Regions from separate parts of the Arthrobacter sp. StoSoilA2 genome, predicted to be linked through region 4. Evidence: riboswitches for the same ligand, from Rfam matches in the RefSeq annotation. Region 4 holds a riboswitch; each other region holds the start of a gene.
The links. A riboswitch is a leader RNA that binds a small molecule or an ion and turns the genes downstream of it on or off. The one in region 4 is predicted to bind S-adenosylmethionine.
Positions count from the first base shown of each region.

Region 1: linked by a shared signal. The riboswitch ahead of LDN82_RS19675 (DUF1737 domain-containing protein) and the one ahead of LDN82_RS05195 (hypothetical protein) in region 4 are both predicted to bind S-adenosylmethionine.
Region 2: linked by a shared signal. The riboswitch ahead of LDN82_RS07540 (homoserine O-acetyltransferase) and the one ahead of LDN82_RS05195 (hypothetical protein) in region 4 are both predicted to bind S-adenosylmethionine.
Region 3: linked by a shared signal. The riboswitch ahead of LDN82_RS14560 (aminotransferase class V-fold PLP-dependent enzyme) and the one ahead of LDN82_RS05195 (hypothetical protein) in region 4 are both predicted to bind S-adenosylmethionine.

Region 1 is NZ_AP024643.1:4,312,285-4,316,768, reverse strand. It holds gene LDN82_RS19695 (glutamate--cysteine ligase) at 1-251, shown strand, start outside; gene LDN82_RS19690 (hypothetical protein) at 248-844, opposite strand; gene LDN82_RS19685 (O-succinylhomoserine sulfhydrylase) at 855-2,063, opposite strand; gene LDN82_RS19680 (rhodanese-like domain-containing protein) at 2,064-2,474, opposite strand; gene LDN82_RS19675 (DUF1737 domain-containing protein) at 2,471-2,737, opposite strand; SAM riboswitch class IV at 2,752-2,863, opposite strand; gene LDN82_RS19670 (NtaA/DmoA family FMN-dependent monooxygenase) at 3,030-4,358, shown strand; gene LDN82_RS19665 (aromatic amino acid ammonia-lyase) at 4,361-4,484, shown strand, end outside.
Region 2 is NZ_AP024643.1:1,644,324-1,648,807, forward strand. It holds gene LDN82_RS07535 (bifunctional o-acetylhomoserine/o-acetylserine sulfhydrylase) at 86-1,441, shown strand; SAM riboswitch class IV at 1,593-1,707, shown strand; gene LDN82_RS07540 (homoserine O-acetyltransferase) at 1,722-2,843, shown strand; gene LDN82_RS07545 (hypothetical protein) at 2,850-3,251, opposite strand; gene LDN82_RS07550 (winged helix DNA-binding domain-containing protein) at 3,295-4,434, opposite strand; gene LDN82_RS07555 (SGNH/GDSL hydrolase family protein) at 4,464-4,484, opposite strand, start outside.
Region 3 is NZ_AP024643.1:3,202,497-3,206,980, reverse strand. It holds gene LDN82_RS14565 (class I SAM-dependent methyltransferase) at 1-508, opposite strand, end outside; gene LDN82_RS14560 (aminotransferase class V-fold PLP-dependent enzyme) at 612-2,021, opposite strand; SAM riboswitch class IV at 2,053-2,166, opposite strand; gene hisN (histidinol-phosphatase) at 2,348-3,160, opposite strand; gene rsgA (ribosome small subunit-dependent GTPase A) at 3,215-4,330, opposite strand; gene aroA (3-phosphoshikimate 1-carboxyvinyltransferase) at 4,333-4,484, opposite strand, start outside.
Region 4 is NZ_AP024643.1:1,104,813-1,109,296, forward strand. It holds gene LDN82_RS05180 (matrixin family metalloprotease) at 1-522, opposite strand, end outside; gene LDN82_RS05185 (VIT1/CCC1 transporter family protein) at 586-1,749, opposite strand; gene LDN82_RS05190 (hypothetical protein) at 2,028-2,222, shown strand; gene LDN82_RS05195 (hypothetical protein) at 2,232-2,531, opposite strand; SAM riboswitch class IV at 2,547-2,666, opposite strand; gene LDN82_RS05200 (sodium:solute symporter) at 2,829-4,370, opposite strand.

The sequences.
Region 1 (4,484 bases), 1.7 Mb from region 4:
TGAAGGCCGGAATCGCGGACGTTCTTGAGCGCGGGAACGGGGCCCGGGAGCAACGCGAAGCAGCAGAGCGTTTCAACAACCGGCAACGTGACGCCCGGAATCCGCCAGGGAGTCCGCCGAGCAGGGAGGCCTTGGGGGCGGTGGTTGGGCATGCGGTGAAGGCGACGATTCGTGGTGCTGCCGCAGATGCGCGTAAGGACCCGGCCCACAACCTGACCGCGCCCATCCTGACGAGGGTCCGCAGGCCTTAGGCTACTGCGGAGTCAGTCCCGTCCCATGTCATCAAGTAGGCCCCCGCCAAGCCCTCGACGAGGTAGAACACGAACGGCGGGATGTCCTTCTTCGCCATAAGGATGGCGCCGTAGATGGGCGCGCTGGCTGCGGCCGTGACTCCGATCCACCGTCTGGTGGGCAAGGAAAGAAGGCTTCCACCGAGCGCAGCCAGGGCAAGAACGTGGAGCCCGGAGTAGGCAAGGAAGGGCGCATTCGATCCACGGCCGTAGGCAAAGCGTTCCAGATCCGCGGCCCGGCGGGACAAACTGGAGACAAAGAGCGGAGCACCTGCCAGTAAAGCAGCCGCGGCTGCAACAGCCCAACGCTTCGCCTGTCCGCGCGGAAGACGACGGGCAAAGGCTGCGTATCCCACCGGCACCGCGACTGTTCCAGCAGCAGCGAGGTGCTGACCGATCACCCACCCACGCTGGCCGGCCTCAAGCATACGAAGCCGTTCAGCGGCATCGGGGGTGACGTAGACACGCGATACAGGCGAGATCCCTGCAAACCACACCGCCGTACCGGCAACGATGACTGCTCCGGCACGGCGATGGGGGTGGTTCCCGCTCATGGCAGCAAGGTTAGACCTGTTTGAGGGCCTTCTCCAGATCCAAAATGAGATCGTCCACGTCTTCCAGGCCAACGGACAAACGGACCACGCCGTCGCTCAGCCCAATGGCCGCACGCCCTTCGGGCCCCATGGCCCGGTGGGTGGTGGTGGCCGGGTGCGTGATGAGGGACTTGGAGTCGCCCAGGTTGTTGGAGATGTCGATGACGCGCAGACCGTCCAGCAACGCAAACGCGGCATCCTTGGCCGAACGCCCGGAGGAGGGCAGCAACTCGAAGGTCAGCACGGTACCGCCGGCCTTCATTTGCTTGGCTGCCAGCTCGTACTGAGGGTGCGATTTCAGCAAGGGGTACTTGACCCAGTTAATGGCAGGCTGCTGCTCGAGCCATTCCGCGATTTTCAAAGCAGACGCCGAGCTGTGGTTCACCCGCAGGCCGATCGTCTCCAGGCCCTTGGTCAACACCCAGGCATTGAAGGCGGAGAGTGAAGGTCCGGTGTGCCGCATCAACTGCTTGACCGGGCCGTCGATGAATTCCTTGGTGCCCAGGATTGCGCCGCCGAGGACACGCCCCTGGCCATCGATGTGCTTGGTTCCGGAGTACACAATGACGTCCGCGCCCAGGTCACCGCAACGCTGCAGCAGGGGTGTGGCAAAGACGTTGTCGACGACGACGGTCGCTCCCGCAGCATGCGCCAGCTCGCTGACGGCGGCGATGTCCACGATTTCCTGCATGGGGTTCGAGGGCGACTCGAAGAATACGGCGGTGGTCGGTTCGGAGAGGGCAGCCCGCCACTGGTCGAGGTCGGGACCGTCGACAAACACGGTCTCTACGCCCCAGCGCGGCAGGATCTCGTTGAGGATCACGAAGCACGAGCCGAACAGGGAACGGGCGGCAACCACGCGATCACCGGCAGCCAGGAGGGCACCCAAGGCGGTGAACACCGCGGACATGCCGGACGCCGTCGCGAAGCATGCCTCGGTTCCTTCGAGCAACCGCAAGCGTTCCTGGAACGTGGCCACGGACGGGTTGCCGTAGCGGGAGTAAACGAAGCGTTCGTCCTCGCCGGTGAAGGCGCGTTCGGCGGCGGCAGCGGATTCGTAGACGAAGCCGGAGTTCAGGAAAACGGGTTCGGACGTCTCCTGGAAGTTGGTACGGTCAAGGCCGCCGCGTACTGCCTGGGTGTCAGGGCTCCAGCTGGCGGCATCGGGATTGAAAGTCACTTAGTCGTTCCCCAGGTTGGTTGGCAGGCCGCGGTTCTTCCAGCCGTTGATGGTCCGTTCGCCGTAACGGTCGGGGTCACCTTCGAAGCCCTCAAGCACGTTGTAGGCGGTGAACCCGGCCTGCGTCGCGGCGATGGCGGCCGAGATGGAGCGCTGGCCTGAGCGGCAGATGAAAACGAGCTCCACTCCCTCACCCTCGGGTGCCTGCTGCTGCAGGTCCTCGATGAAGCGGGAGTTGGGAATGCCACCGGCGAGGTTCCACTGAATAAACAGGGGATCATTCTCTGTGGCTTTGGTGTCCGGGATGCCGATGTGGGCCCACTCGGCCTCGGTGCGGACGTCTACCAGGATTGCGCCTTCTTCAAGCTTGGCCCACGCGTCCTGCGGGGTCAGGTCACCTGCGTAGCTCATGCGTGTCCCTCGAATGCTTCTTCGTCGTCGTCGTTCTCCAACTGGTCAACAGCATTCGCGACGGCGGCGTCTGCGTTGGCGATGGCAGCGGGCAGGACGACCGCCTGCGCCACGATGACATCCGTGCCATTGAACGTGGCTGCCGGGCTGCCGTGGAGCACGTAGCCGTCGGCGAGTGCCGTGGTGATCCGCTCGCAGAATTCACGGGTATCCGGACCTGTAATCAGGCGGTAGGAGAGTTTTTCTTCAGTGGGTTCAGGCATTGGCTGGTGCTCCTCAGTCACGCTTGCAGTTCGAAGTGTCGATACGCCGAGTAGTCACCTGAGGCACCCCGCCGGAGAGAGGGTTGCCGACCAGCAAGTCAGGGCTTGGCGCTGGTGCTCATTACTCAAGAAAAACGTAACATCCCGCGGCGGCGGCCCGCACTTGCAAGCGGTTACGCGGTCGTCATGTTGCGTAACCGGCCGGTGCTGGAGTAGCAGCCCAAATGTGACGCCCCGGGAGCATAATTGACGCAGTACGACCCCCTGTAACTTCGCAAGAAATCAGGTCGCGGTGAACGGACAAGGCAGCTCTACACTCAAGCCCATGCTGCATTTTGGATGGTTCGTGGGGCACGGTTTTGGTGTCCAGGGATGGGGAACTCCCGGCTACAGCCTGGGCTACGACTGGAAGAAGCCTGCCCTGTATCAAGACGCCGTCCGCGCGTTTGAGCAATCCGGCCTTGACCTCTTCATCATCGAGGACTCCCTTACTGTTCCCGATACCTATGGCGGCACTGCCGAGGTCTCGCTGGCACACGCCTCCTTTGCGCCCAAACATGATCCTTTGGCCCTGGTGCCGTACCTTCTGTCCGCCACCGAGCACCTTGGAATCGTCCCGACGGTCAGCGCATCGTTCTATCCGCCTTTCACTGCGGCCCGCCTCCTGGCCACGCTGCAGCACTTCTCCGAGGGGCAGTTGGGATGGAACGTCGTAACTTCCGGCAGCGACCTCGCAGCACAGAATTACGGTTTGGACCAGCAGATTGAACACGACCTTCGATATGAGAAGGCGGAGGAATTCGTCGACGTCGTCCGCAGGCTTTGGCGGAGCTGGGAACCGGACGCCGTCCTTGAGGACGTTGAGGCCGGCGTGTTCGCCGACCACACCAAAGTGCACCCCATTAACCACCAAGGCGACTTCTTCAAGGTCCGCGGTCCCCTCAACACCGCACCTCTGCCGGAGGAGCCCGTACTGGTGCAGGCCGGCGCTTCTCCCCGCGGCAAAGCGTTCGCGGGTGGGCATGCAGACGTGGCGATCGCCTTGGCCCGTGGCGTTGACGGCATGAAGGCCTACCGGGATTCCATCCGTGCCGAGGCTGCAAAGGCGGGCAGGAACCCCGACGACGTCAAGGTACTTTTCGTGCTGAAGCCCACCGTGGTTGGTTCATCGGCCGAGGCCGGGGAGTTGCGTGCGCAGCGCCGGGAGCTTACCCAGCGTGATATCGACAGCCAGCTCAATTCGATCTCCTACCTGTCCGTGATCGACTTCAAGCAATTCGACCTTGATGCGCCGTTGCCCGAATTGAGCACCAACAGCAACCAAGGCACGTTGGAGCACTTCGCCAAGGCGGCGCCTCCGGGGTCTACCCTGCGCCAGATCCTTCAGGCACGCAGCGGTGGCGCCGGTGATTCAATCATCGGCACGGTTGGTGAAATCGCGGATTATCTCGAGGAGACCGGCGAGGCTGTGGGTGGCGACGGCTTCCTCTTCTCCGGCTTCGTGGACCCCGTCACCGTGCACGGCGTGTTGGACAAGCTCACTCCCGAACTGCGCCGCCGTGGCCTGTTGAGGAAGAGTTACGGCGACGGTGGCTTCCGCCAGAATCTTCTGGACTTCTGAGCATGTCCTCCGAGCCCCGGACCTTCTTGATCGGCACATCGCCGGTGGACCCTGTGCGCGTAGCGGACGCTGCCTTGGATCCGGCGTTTCACGTGAAACTCAACCATGATGCGTTGTCTTTGATCG
Region 2 (4,484 bases), 540 kb from region 4:
AAAGACTGAAAAATACTGCCTTCGTCACAAAGCTGTCCAAGTGTCCGGACGCTTCCTAGACTGGCTCCAGCCCACGCCTACAGCGATCAACGGCAAACCCGCGCGCCACGAAGAGGAGAACCCAATGTCCCAAGGATGGTCTTTCGAAACCCGCCAGATCCACGCAGGGCAGGAGCCCGACTCTGCCACGGGGGCGCGGTCGCTTCCGATCTACCAGACCACGTCCTTCGTTTTCCCGAGCGCAGAGTCCGCAGCCAACCGCTTTGCACTGGCCGAGCTCGCCCCGATCTACACGCGGATCGGCAACCCAACACAAGACGCCGTGGAGCAGCGGATCGCCAGCCTCGAAGGCGGGCTGGGCGCGTTGCTCCTTAGCTCAGGACAGGCCGCGGAAACCTTCGCTATCCTGAACATTGCCGAGGCCGGAGACCATGTCGTCGCGAGCCCCAGCCTCTACGGTGGCACCTACAACCTGCTGGCGCACACTCTGAAGAAGTTCGGCATCTCCGTGACGTTCGTGGAGGATCCGGACAACCTGGACCAGTGGCGGGACGCCGTGCAGCCCAACACCAAGCTGTTCTTCGGCGAGGTTGTGTCCAATCCGCGCCAGGACGTGCTGGACATCGAGGGTGTTTCACGCGCTGCGCACGAGGCTGGCGTGCCACTCATCGTGGATAACACGCTCTCAACCCCCTACCTCATCCGTCCCATCGAGTGGGGTGCGGACATCGTGGTGCACTCGGCTACCAAGTATCTGGGCGGCCACGGCGCGGCGATCGCCGGCGTGATCGTGGACTCCGGAAACTTTGATTTCGGCAAGGACCCGGAGCGCTTCCCCGGATTCAATACTCCGGACCCCAGCTACAACGGACTCGTTTACGCCCGGGACCTTGGCAAGGATGGCGCGCTCGGAGCCAACCTCTCCTACATTCTCAAGGCGCGCGTGCAGTTGCTGCGCGATCTGGGTTCGGCGGTTTCCCCGTTCAACGCCTTCCTCATCGCCCAGGGCCTGGAAACCCTGAGCCTGCGCGTCGAGCGTCACGTCTCGAACGCCACCAAAGTGGCTGAATGGCTGGAAGCCCATGACGACGTCGAATCGGTTGCCTTTGCGGGCCTGCCGTCCAGCCCTTGGTACGACCGCGGCCGTAAGTACGGGCCAAGGGGTACCGGTGCAGTGGTGGCATTCAACATCAAGGGTGGCGTCGAGGCCGGCAAGCGATTCGTGGACGGCCTGGAGTTGCACTCCCATGTTGCCAACATCGGTGACGTCCGCTCGCTGGTTATCCACCCGGCGTCGACTACCCACAGCCAGCTCACGGTCGAACAGCAGCTGGTTGCGGGCGTGAATCCAGGCCTTGTCCGCCTCTCCGTGGGAATAGAGCACGTGGACGACATTATTGCTGATCTTGAGGCCGGTTTCCGGGCTGCCAAAGGCGCTTAATCGCGCTGCTGGGGGAGCGGCCGCCCGCCGTCGAAAATTCGCCGGGCGGCCCTTCGCGGTGCGTGTTCCTGAACGAAGCGGCGCCAAACCGTCACACAGCTGTCACATTCTTCGCCAAGACAGCGGTATTTTTCCTAGACTCTACGTATTAGGTCATGAGTGCCAGCGACAGCCCCGGCTTGCTGGCCGGCAACCCTCCTCCGCGGTGGGGTGCCCCGGGTGAAGACCTGGCCTGTCGCACGCAAGGCGGCAGGCAAGCGCGAGGTTAGGTGTCAAAGGAATGACCATTACTGCTACAGCACCCCCCAAACCGGGCAAAGAAGACGGGACGGTCAAGTACGCCGGCGTAGGTTCACTGGAACTTGAAGCCGGCGGTTTTCTCCCGGATGTTGTGCTTGCCTACGAAACCTGGGGGCAGTTGAATGCGGATGCGTCCAACGCAGTCCTGGTTCAGCACGCACTGACGGGCAGCACGCATGTGGCCCGCGGTGCTACTGATGAGGAAGGCTGGTGGGAGCAACTCGTTGGTCCCGGCGCGACGATCGACACCAACCGGTTCTTCGTTATCTCCATCAACATTGTCGGCGGCTGTTACGGCAGCACGGGCCCATCGTCAGAGGCGCCGGACGGACGGCCCTGGGGATCCCGCTTCCCACTGATCACCTTGCGCGACAGCACGGTGGCTGAAGCCCGGCTCGCGGATGCCTTGGGGATCAAGGCATGGCACGCAGTCCTTGGCGGTTCCATGGGTGGGGCGCGGGCACTTGAGTGGGCGGTCACCTTCCCTGAGCGTGTTCAGCGGTGCGCGGTTATTTCTGTGGGCGCCTACAGCACAGCCGAGCAAATTGCTTTCGCCCAGTCGCAGACGCTCGCCATCCGCCAGGACCCGAACTTCAACAACGGCGATTACTACGGTGGACCAACTCCTGAGGCAGGCCTTGCCCTGGCCCGACGGATAGCGCACATCACGTACCGGTCAGCGCTGGAGCTTGATGTCCGCTTCGGCCGGGAAGCCCAGCACCAGGAGACGCCCCTGGCCGCTGCGGTCCTGGGGGAGCGTGGCCGCTACCAAGTGGAAAGCTACCTCGACCACCAAGGCACCAAGCTGGTGCGCCGGTTCGATGCGAACAGTTACATCGCCATCACCGAGGCGCTGATGTCCCACGACATCAGACGGGGCCGGGGCACCTTGAAGGAAGCCTTGGCTGCCGCCACTGCTGAATTCTTTGTGGCAGCCGTCGATTCCGACCGCCTCTATTTTCCGGCCCAGTCAGTGGAACTGGCGCAAAACCTGCCAGGCAATGTGCCCGTCCACGTGATCGAGGCCCCCATCGGCCACGATGGCTTCCTGACCGAAATCGGCCAACTATCGAAGCAGCTTCGCGAGGCCTTCTTCGCCTAAGCCGGCTCAGCCGTTCATGATGTCGCCGCGCTGCTTCATGTAATCCTCCATGGCAATTTCGCCGTTGCTGAACTTGAGGTCCAGTTCGGCCAGCTTGCGCGCGCGGAAGCCTTGCTGCTCAGAGCCGCGGTGGCTCGGAAACGTAGGTGAAGAAGCGTTCGACGCCGGTCCTGGCGGCGGTGGGGCATCGGCAGGGCGGATGGTGGTGGGCTGCGTGGGATAGCCCGGATAATTCGGCTGCGGGTAACCCGGTCCCGGAAGATTCTGCGGGGGATAGCCGGGGCCCGGATAATTCGGGCCCGGGAAATTGCGGTCCTGGAGCCGCCGCGCCCGGGACTTGTTGTACATGCGTATCCCCATGGGAATCAGCCACGAGCAGACGATGATCCAGAAGATCAGATTGTTCACGGTGCAGGCCTCCTAGGTCTTAACCCAGCTTAGTCCCGCAGTTTCACACCAGCTTTGTCTCCATGCCCAGGAACCTCCCGTAGCGTTCCACTTCTGCCTCCAAAGCTTGTTGTTCGGCTGTTGTGAGTGGCCTGTTCATTCTGATGTCGAGTTCGCAGATCCCACCCGAGAAGCTGTGGCGCCACCATCCGGTCAACCTGCCATCGAGCAACACCACGTGAATTGGAGCATCGCCCTCGGGGAAATAGGGCGCCCTGCCGCCGAGGTAGTGCCTCGATTGTGAATAGCCCATCACGTACTCGTCGTAGCACTGGATGAGATCGACACGGGGAAGTCCTGGCCCATCGTCACCTGGTGGGGGAGTCGCTGCAAGTGCCTCCACATCTTCTGCTGGCAAGTAGAAGTCCAAGCCGTCGACCGCCACGGTTGCCAAGGCGCCCGGAACGGACTCTTCAGCTACCTGCAAGCCAAGCCGTACATCCTTGATGGTCAGTCCGGACCACGCGGCACAGTCCTTGATGGTGGCAGGTCCCCGGCTGCTGAAGTACCGCAGGGCCAGCTGGCCCAAGGCCCATTCGCGGTCGCCGTCCTCCATCAGGGACGTATTGCCGTCGGGCACACGTTCCTCGAACAAGGCGTATGTCTGTTTCAGTGCACCCCCTGCAGAACGGACCGGGCTGCCGCTCACCAGGATTTTGCTGATCTCGGCGTGCATGAGGTGGTAAACGAAGCCAAGGCCTTTGCCGGGGAGCCCCGCCTTTTCCAGTATTCCGGCTAGTTCTTCGCGTGTTTTGTGGGCTCCACCGGCCACCGCTTCGGCAAGGATGTGCCCACTGCGGGCGGCTGCGTGCTCATCAACTCCCGCCTGCCGGTACATGCCCTTGTTGCCTTGATGAAGGCGATCTGCAGACAAACCCATCAACCAGCCGAGGTCGTCACGGTGCACAAAATGCCACGTCGGCCGCAGGATATGCGTCCGGAGGATCCTGCCGTCAGCCACCGCCTGCTCCACCTCATCGGCAGTGCTCCCGACCGCCCTTTGGGCGAGGCTCCACCTGGCATACGGAAATTCCTGCGACTGCACCGCCAGGAGGTTGCGCAGAACATCATCAACGTTTTCGCCGTAGGGAGCCCGCAGCTGCTGACGGCGCAGGCGCAGGGGGACAACATTGTTAGGCTGCATCGAATCCTCCCGGCCGCAGTCCCATCAGCTCAGCCGCGCGGCAGCATGGT
Region 3 (4,484 bases), 2.1 Mb from region 4:
GATGGACCCAGGGCACAGAGGTGTCCAGTTGGTTCCATACCAGGCCAAGAACTCCGTGGGGGCGAAGGATGCGGGCGATCTCCGTGCTGGCCTTGAGCGGGTCACACCAGTGCCAGGCCTGGGCAACGCTGACGACGTCGAATGCTGAGTCCGCCAGCCCTGTTGCCTCGGCCGTACCCTCCAACGCCTGAACGCCGGGATAGGACTTTCGAAGTTGCTCCAGCATGTCTGTGGAAGGATCGACGGCGGCCACCTGCAGGCCGCGTTCCACGAGCAGTGCCGTGAATTTTCCTGTGCCTGCACCAATATCCGCGGCGGACTTCGCTCCAGGAGGAAGAAGCCAAACCACTGAGTCTGCGGGGTAGCCGGGCCGAACGCGATCGTAGTGTTCGCCGCCGTCCTGGAAGCTCTGGCCCAGTTCGTGGCGGCGCGTGGCATGCAGCTTGGGACCACCTGGCCTGGCAGCGCTGCCGGAAACACTTCCGCCGGAAACGCTACGGGAAGGCACGGCCACGCACAGACTCCTTTACCGCGAACGCCGGTTACCCTACGAATTTACCGCACAGTACGTGTACATCAGCAACCGTGCTGTTTCAGTCAATAGTGCTGTGTCAGTCAATAGTGCAGGGTGCAGCCCCTGCGGTGCCCGGCGTGTTTGGCGCCCATTCCGGGTAGCTGCGGTGGTCGTTTGCCGGCACCCAGCGGCCTTCGTCCACTACATAGTCCCAGCCGAGACCCGTGCGCTTGAGTTCCTCGATACCAGCCAGCAGCCGCGTGGCATCCTCCAGGCGGGAGCCCACGCCGAAGCTGGCTCGCAGTGAGCCGGATGGGAGGCCCAGCCGCTTGAGGAGGGGATGGGCGCAGAAGCGGCCGTCACGAAGTCCTACACCGTGTTCGGCGGCGAGGTAGGCGGCGACCAGTCCGGCGTCGAATCCTTCCACCGAGAAATTGACCACGCCGATGGTGTCCTCGGAGTCGCTGAAGATCCGGTGGACCGTCACGCCGTCGATTGCTTCAAGTCCCTGTACGAGGTAGGAGCGGATTCCAGCTTCATGGGCATGCCAGGCATCCTGATCCAAGCCGGCGAGCACCTGCGTCGCGCGGGCCAACGTTGCCGCACCCAGGACATTGGGGGAGCCGCCCTCGTGGCGGGCGGGACCTGAGGCCCAGCTGACCGAGTCCAGGCGCGCCTCACGAACAGCGCCTCCGCCAGCAAGGTGGGGAGTACCGGCGTCGAGCCAGTCGGGACGGCCCACAACGACGCCGGCGCCGAACGGAGCGTAGAGCTTATGGCCGGAGAACACGATGTAGTCGACGTCTGCGGCGGCGATGTTGATGCGGCGGTGGGGGGCAAGCTGCGCGGCGTCCACCACAATCCTGGCACCGTATTCGTGTGCAAGTGATGCGAGTTCGGCGATCGGCAGGATTTCACCGGTCACGTTCGAGGCACCGGTGACCGCCAGCAGAGATACGCCGCCTTGGCTGAGTTCCTCGCGGAGCCTGGCCAGCGTAGCGGTCAGTGTCGAAGCAGCTACGACACTGCGATGAGGGACGCCCTGCCAGGGAAGGAGATTGGCATGGTGTTCGATGTCCAGGTAAAGGACCTCGCCGGTTGGCTTTCCGTCCAGTTGCGGGAGGCAGCCCGCCAGCAGGTTCAGCGAGTCCGTGGTGTTCCGGGTGAAGATGACGGAATCATCCGGACGGCCGCCGACGAATTCGCGGACGATATCGCGGGAGTTCTCGTAGACCGAGGTGCTGATCTGGGAAGCGTAGCCCGCGCCGCGGTGGACACTGGCGTAGTAGGGGAGGATCTCGTTGAGATATGCAGAAACGATGGTCAACGCGGGAGCGGATGCTCCGTAGTCGAGGTTGGCGTAGCGGACGTGGCCACCCTGGATCAGGGGAGCTTGCAGCTCCGCGCCTGTGACGGCGGCCAGGGGCCTGCCCGCAGCGGCTTCGTGCGCTGCTTCTTCGACCGCAAGGGACGGCAGAACGGTGGAGTTGAACGTAGCAGTGCTCATGGGACCTCACTCAAGAGGGACCCCCTATGGGGATCCGCGCTTGCCGTATCCGTTCCGGACCGGCCAGGTCGTCACCCGGGGCACCCCACCGCGAATGGAGGGTTGCCGGCCAGCAAACCGGGGTTTAGCGCTGGCACTCGTGACCTGTAAAGAGGTTAGGCCACGCATCTGGCCTGCTCCAAAGTCGCTTCGCTTTGTTAAGCAGAATGTTACGAAGGGTCCGGAAACCGGGTTTTGGGCGAAGAAAAGACGGCGGATGCCCCGAAAAGGAGGCTTCCGCCGTCGAAAATTCTATACTCAGCCGGTTGGCCTGTTGGTCCGCCGGGTCAGAGGAGGTCATCCAATGCGGGGTTTAGCCGCTTGAGGACCTCCGAATGGAGGATGGAGTTGGTGGCCAGGGCGTTGCCGCCGAAGGGGCCGTCCTCGCCTTCCAATGAGGTGAAGCGGCCGCCGGCTTCCGTCACGATGGGAACCAGTGCTGCCATGTCGTAAAGATTCAGCTCTGGCTCGCAGGCGATGTCAACAGCCCCCTCGGCTACCAGGCAATAGGACCAAAAGTCGCCATAGGCGCGGGTGCGCCAGATGTCTTCCGTCAACCCCAGGAACTCGTCCAGATTGCCGCGTTGCTTCCAACCGGAGAGGCTGGAATATGACATTGAAGCATCGGCCAACCGCGAAACGTTGGACACCCTGAGCCGGGTGGCTGATGCCAGGGAGCGGCCCATGTAGGCGCCCATGTCCTTTGCTGCCCACCAACGCTTGCCCAGCGCGGGGGCGCTGACAACTCCAACGACGGGCTCGCCTTCGTCAACGAGCGCGATCAGGGTAGCCCACACGGGAACGCCCCGAACAAAGTTCTTGGTGCCGTCGATGGGGTCGATGATCCAACGCCGGGAGCCGTGGCCGCTGCTGCCGAACTCCTCGCCGAGGACGGCGTCACGGGGGCGCGAGCGCGACAATTGGCCGCGGATGGCTTCTTCCGCAGCCTTGTCGGCATCCGTCACGGGCGTGAGGTCAGGCTTGGTCTCGACCTGCAGATCCAAGGCCTTGAAGCGGTCCATGGTTTGGGCGTCCACGGAATCCGCCAGCACGTGGGCCAGTCGCAGGTCGTCGTTGTAGCTGGAAACGGGTTGGGTCATGCCACCAAACTATCGTGAAACGTTCCCTGCGGTTGGATCGCCTTGCGCCGACACTTAGTTGACCGTACCCAATTCCTTGGTCTCTTTCGCTTCCAAACGCGGGTCCGCGCCCAGCAGCCGCCGGAGCGAAGACAAACGGGCCACTCCGGAAGGACCCGCGTGTCCCTCGTTCACCCAGGCATCAAGTCCGCAATTGATGGCGCCGGCATCGTGCTTGCAACCGCGTTCACAAGCTTCTGTGCCCGGTTCCAGGTCGGGGAAGGAATGCAGGATGCGGTCGGGGTCCACGTGCGCCAGTCCGAAGGAGCGGATACCGGGGGTATCGATGATCCAGCTACCCGGTGGGGCGTCTGCCAGCTTCAGGGCCAACGCCGAAGACGACGTGTGCCGGCCCCGCCCGGTGACGGCGTTGACACCACCGGTAGCCCGTTCGGCTCCAGTCAGGGCATTGACCATGGTGGACTTGCCGACGCCCGAATGGCCCAGCATGACAGTGACTTTTCCATCAAGGTGGGCCCGCAATTCGGCAACGGCGCGGCTGTCCAGCCTCGCGGACAGTCCGTCGTCGGAGCGGGCGTCAATACCGGACGCTTCATCATCTGCCGTACGGCTGATGATGATCGGGAAGTCCAGGCTGAGATAGTTCGATAACAGCTCCGCAGGATCCTTGACATCTGCTTTGGTGACAAGCAGCAGCGGCTCGATCCCGGCGTCGTAGGCTGCAACCAAAGCACGGTCAATAAAGCCCGTCCGGGGCTCCGGATTGGCCGCGGCGACCACCACCACAAGTTGGTCTGCGTTGGCCACCACCACTCTTTCGATGGGGTCGGTATCATCAGCGCTGCGCCGCAGCAGCGTCTTGCGCTCCTCTATGCGGACCAGCCGCGCGAGGGTATCCGGCTCTCCCGATACATCGCCCACCAAGGCGACGAAATCGCCGGGGACGACGGGGTTTCGTCGCAGTTCACGCGCGCGTGCAGCGATGATAATGCGTTCATCGGAGGAGTCTTCTCCAACGATGGCGGTGTAGCGCCCGCGGTCCACCGTGATGATCCGGCCAATGACCGCGTCGTCATGACTGGGGCGGTCTTTGGTGCGGGGCCTTGAGCCTTTTTTGTTCGGACGGATCCGGACGTCGGATTCGTCCCAGGAGCGTGCGTCGCGGCCCATGGTCAGTTGCTGGCCTCACTGGTGACGGTTTCGTCCTTGCCCGTGCCCTGCTGCAGCATGGCCTCCCACATCTGCGGAAATTCGGGCATCGTCTTGGAGGTGGTAGCAATATCTTCCACCTGGACGCCCTCAACGGCGAGCCCCAAAATAGCGC
Region 4 (4,484 bases):
GGATGGTTGGTAAGGTTCGCGCTTAGTGGTGGGCAACTCATCCGTGCTGCCATCGTTGATGAACTGGATTCCGGACGCCGCGGAAATATTGGCGATTGCGGTGGCAAGCAGTGAATCCGTACCCTCAGGCGCGGTGGCGTCGTTCACCACGTAGTGCAGGGGACGGCACGGCGAGTACCCAACCGGAGTGCCGTCGTCGTTGGTTGCCAGGAACTTATATGAATCGCTGGCGTTGGCTGGGGGCGGCGGCGATGCGAGCGGGGCGTCGGCCTCGTCGATTCCTGGAGGCGGCGCGTCCAGGGCGCGTGCCGGGGTCTGTTGGATCGGCTCGCTTTTGGGCGAATTGGGCAGGGCCACGCCCGGAAACAGCCCGATGATCCGGGGATCGCCGTGGAGCAAACCGCTGACAAGGACAGCCACCACCGCGGCGACACCGGCCATGAGGACGCCGCGAAGAATCCGGAGGGTTGTGCCCGCACGACGGTGTTTTGGCGCGCGCAATGGCGGCTGCTCCGAATCCACGGTTCTCCATTCCCTACGCCCCGGTCACGCGGGGCCGCGCGGAGGACGAACCAACATTACCGCCTAGACGATCATCGTTCCGAACGCGAGGCCAAGCCCGTAGGTGGCGGCCGCGGCGCCCAGGCCGATCGCCAGCTGCCGGAAGCCACGGCTCAGCGGTGAGGTCCCGGACAACAGCCCGACGACGGCGCCGGTCGCCAGGAGCGCGATCCCCACCAGCACACCGGCTACTACCAGTGCCGCCACACCCGTCATGCCGAAGATAAACGGGAGGATGGGCACAACCGCACCCGAGGCGAAGAAGCAGAAGCTGGACATCGCAGCGCCCCAGGCAGACCCCACGGTTTCGTGGTTGTCAGCGGGTTGCTCCTTCTCCGGTTGCAAGGAGAGGCTGGGATCGCAGTCGCAGCTGAAGAGTCCCATGCGTTCGGCGGCACGGTGCTCGGCTGCCTCACGGGTCATGCCGCGGGCCAAGTACACCAGCACAAGCTCGTTGTGCTCGATGTCCAAAGAAGGGGCGGCTGTGAGGGTTGCCTGCGTGGGCAGCGTGGCGCTGAGCAACTCCCGCTGCGAGCGGACCGAAACGTACTCGCCAGCACCCATGGACAGGGCGCCGGCCAGCAAACCGGCCACGCCACTCATGAGGACCACCGGGCTGGGAACGCCGGTTGCTGCCATACCCATAACCAGTGAAAGGTTGCTCACCAGGCCATCGTTGGCGCCAAAAACAGCAGCACGGAAGGTACCGGAGAGCCTGTTGCGGCCACGGGTGGCAAGGCCCCTGACAACTTCTTCGTGGATTTGTTCGTCGGCAACCATGGCTGGAGTCGCGGCAGGTTCGGCTCCGTAGGGGGAGCGGCCTTCCGCGCGCTGCGCCAACGCGAGGACGAACACGGAACCAAAGTGCCGGGCCAGGAAGCCCAGCAGCTGGCTGCGGGTGGAAGCTCCCTTCGGCATTCCGGCGTGTTCTCCCAAGAGCTTGAGCCAGTGTGCCTCGTGCCTTCCCTCGGCCTCGGCCAGGGCGAGCAGGATCTGCCGTTCTTCGCCGTCACGACGCTGGGCGAGTTCCCGGTAGACGGCGGCTTCGGCACGCTCGTCGGCCAGGTATTGACGCCAGCGCCTGATGTCCGCCGGTGTGGGCCGGGCTGGTTGGGACGGTGTTCCGGATCCGGGGGCGGGGTCCGGAGCGGGGCTCGACGAACCGTGGGATTCCTGGTGCTTCTGCACTTTTTCTCCTGTGCTGGGTGGGGTAGTTGCGGCCCCATTGCACGCCCACTGTACCGCTTATCGGCGCGGATTTTTGGCCGGTATTCCTTAGTTGGAATGTTCGGCATGCCTTAATTTTCGAAGCTGCAATCCTCTGCCTGGAGCCTTTCCCTGGGTCCATGTGGGCCGTTGCCTTGACCCTCTTCAGGCACAGTGCTCAGATGGAAGGACAGGGGCGGGGGCCCTCCCCGCACTCGGTCAGCAGGCTGCTTGCCAGCCCACCAGACGGAGGTTGCAGCATGGACACCACCGAACCGCACGCCAACCACCCCGAACGGGAGACCATCGAGTCGGATCCCGCCTACGACTACAGCGATGACCAGGAAGTCGACGAACCCTGGGTGGAGGAAATCGACGTCCCGGATGACGACGAGCGGGTTGTCCCCCTGGATGAAACCGAAGAATTCCGCGGGGAAGAAGACGAGGAATTCTAGGACCGTTTCTTAGGCAGGGCCATCTTCACCGAAGGTGAAATGCCGCTCCAGTCCCGCCGGACGCCCGAGCGCTGCAACAGTCACCGTCAACGTCCTCGACGATTCACACCACCGCGATGGACGCACAGCCTGGGCAAGGGCATGCGCCAACAGGCGCGCTTCGGGGTGCCGGAACCGGGCCAGCCCACCGTTCAGGAACAGGGTCACCGTCCCAAGGACAAGGTCGACGCCGGGAATCACCGGAACAGTGGGCGCTTCGGTTTTGGTGGGGGTGCTTTGGCTTGGGGTGGTAACGCCTTGGTACGGCAAGGACTGCTCCTTTGGGGAGTGCTCTTGCCCGCTCGGTTGTCTCTGGTCCGGGGCGGGCCGCTTCCTCATCCGAACCACTCGTGAACATGGGGTTGGTGTGTGGCCAGTCGGAGCTTGGCGCCACCTCTCTTGAAGCTGGGACCACTGTACTGGAGGAGTGCTGTCCGGGAGAAGTGTGGCCCTCGGATCCGCTCGCCCCCGCACAGCGCAACGGCGACGCTGCCCCGGGAAGGGGCGGCGCCGCCGTCGACCATTGCTCAGTTCAGTTCTTACCTGATGCCTTGCGGCCCTGGGCCGTTAGCTCGCGTTGTGGCTGCTGACGGGGTGGGCTTCCAAGGGCAATTCGTCAGATACCGCTCCGGCCACGCGCTTGTCCCAAGCGGCCCGGACTTCGGGGTCGGTGGGCGGCGTGAGGAGGGAAATCACCACATAGGCCACGAACGAGGCCGCGAGGCCGTAGTAGATGGGCTCGTTGGCGTAGACGCCGTCGACGCTTGGAATGACTCCAGTGGCGAACAGAATCAACAAGGCCAACGTCAATACCGAGCCCACTGCCATGGACCATGCAGCAGCGATACCAGTGCCGCGCTTCCACACCAGGCCGCCAAGAATCGCGACGAGGAGGCCGCCCACAAGGATGTCGTAAGCAATGGTGAGGGCAACAACCACGTCCTGCGCGGCCATGGAGATCAACACCGCGACGATGCCCAGGCCAAGAACCCAGTAACGGTTGGCTTTGACGTCGTGCTCGGGGTTTTCGGTGTCGTCCGTGTTGATGGTCTTGCCGAACCAGCTGGCCACGAACGGAACAACATCTGCGCGGGCCACCGTGGCGGCGGCAATCAGGGCACCCGAAGCGGTGGACATCATGGCTGCAACAGCTGCGGCCATGACCAGGCCGCCGATGCCGATGGGCAGGATGTGGGTTGCCACTTCGGCGTAGACCACGTCCTTGCCGAGGTTGGCGACATCGATATTGGGCAGTGCTACGCGGGCGGCCAGGCCGATCAATGCACCGGCCACACCGTAGAGGATGCAGTAAACGCCGGCGGTCGCTCCACCCCAGCGTGCAACCTTGGGAGTCTTGGCCGTGAAGACGCGCTGCCAGATGTCCTGGCCGATCAGGAGTCCGAGTGTGTACACGACGAAGTAGGTGATGATCGTCTGGACGCCGATTCCGTCGATCTGGAAGAAGCTCGCATCGACACGCTCACGGATGCCGTCCAGTCCTCCGGCCGCGTTCATGACGAACGGGAGCATCAGGAAGAAGATGCCAACGGTCTTGATGATGAACTGGACCTGGTCGGCCAAGGTGATGGACCACATGCCACCGATGGTCGAGTAAACAAGCACAATTGCACCGCCGACGGCGATCGCCATCCAGCGTTCCCAGTCGAAGAGGACCACAAAGATGGTGGCGTATGCGCCGGTGGATGTGGCACAAAGCATGAGGGTGTAGGCCAGCATGACGATTCCGGAGGTCTGCGTGGCCTTGCTGCCGTAGCGAAGGCTCAGCATTTGGGAGACCGTGTAGATCTTCAGGCGCTGGATGGTGCCGGCGAAGAGCAAGCTCAGGAGGAGGACGCCGGCGCCGATTGCGACTACCAGCCACATACCTGAGATGCCGAACTTGTAGCCCAGGCCGACGCCGCCGACGGTGGATGCCCCACCGAGGACAACTGCGGCCATGGTGCCGGTGTAAAGGAAAGGTCCAAGGCGGCGGCCGGCCACCAGGAAGTCGCTGTTGTTCTTGGTGCGGGACTTGCCCCACCAGCCGAATGCAAGCATGGCAAGCAGGTACACCACCACAATGGCGATGTTTATGAACGATGAGTCCATGAGTGGCTCCTTGGAGCTGGTGCACGGAGGTTGGGTTTTCGACGATACGCCTGGGAAGCGTCGAAGTCTCCGTGCTGGTGATGGGAGATTGGGGATCGTGTTGTGCCTCACAGA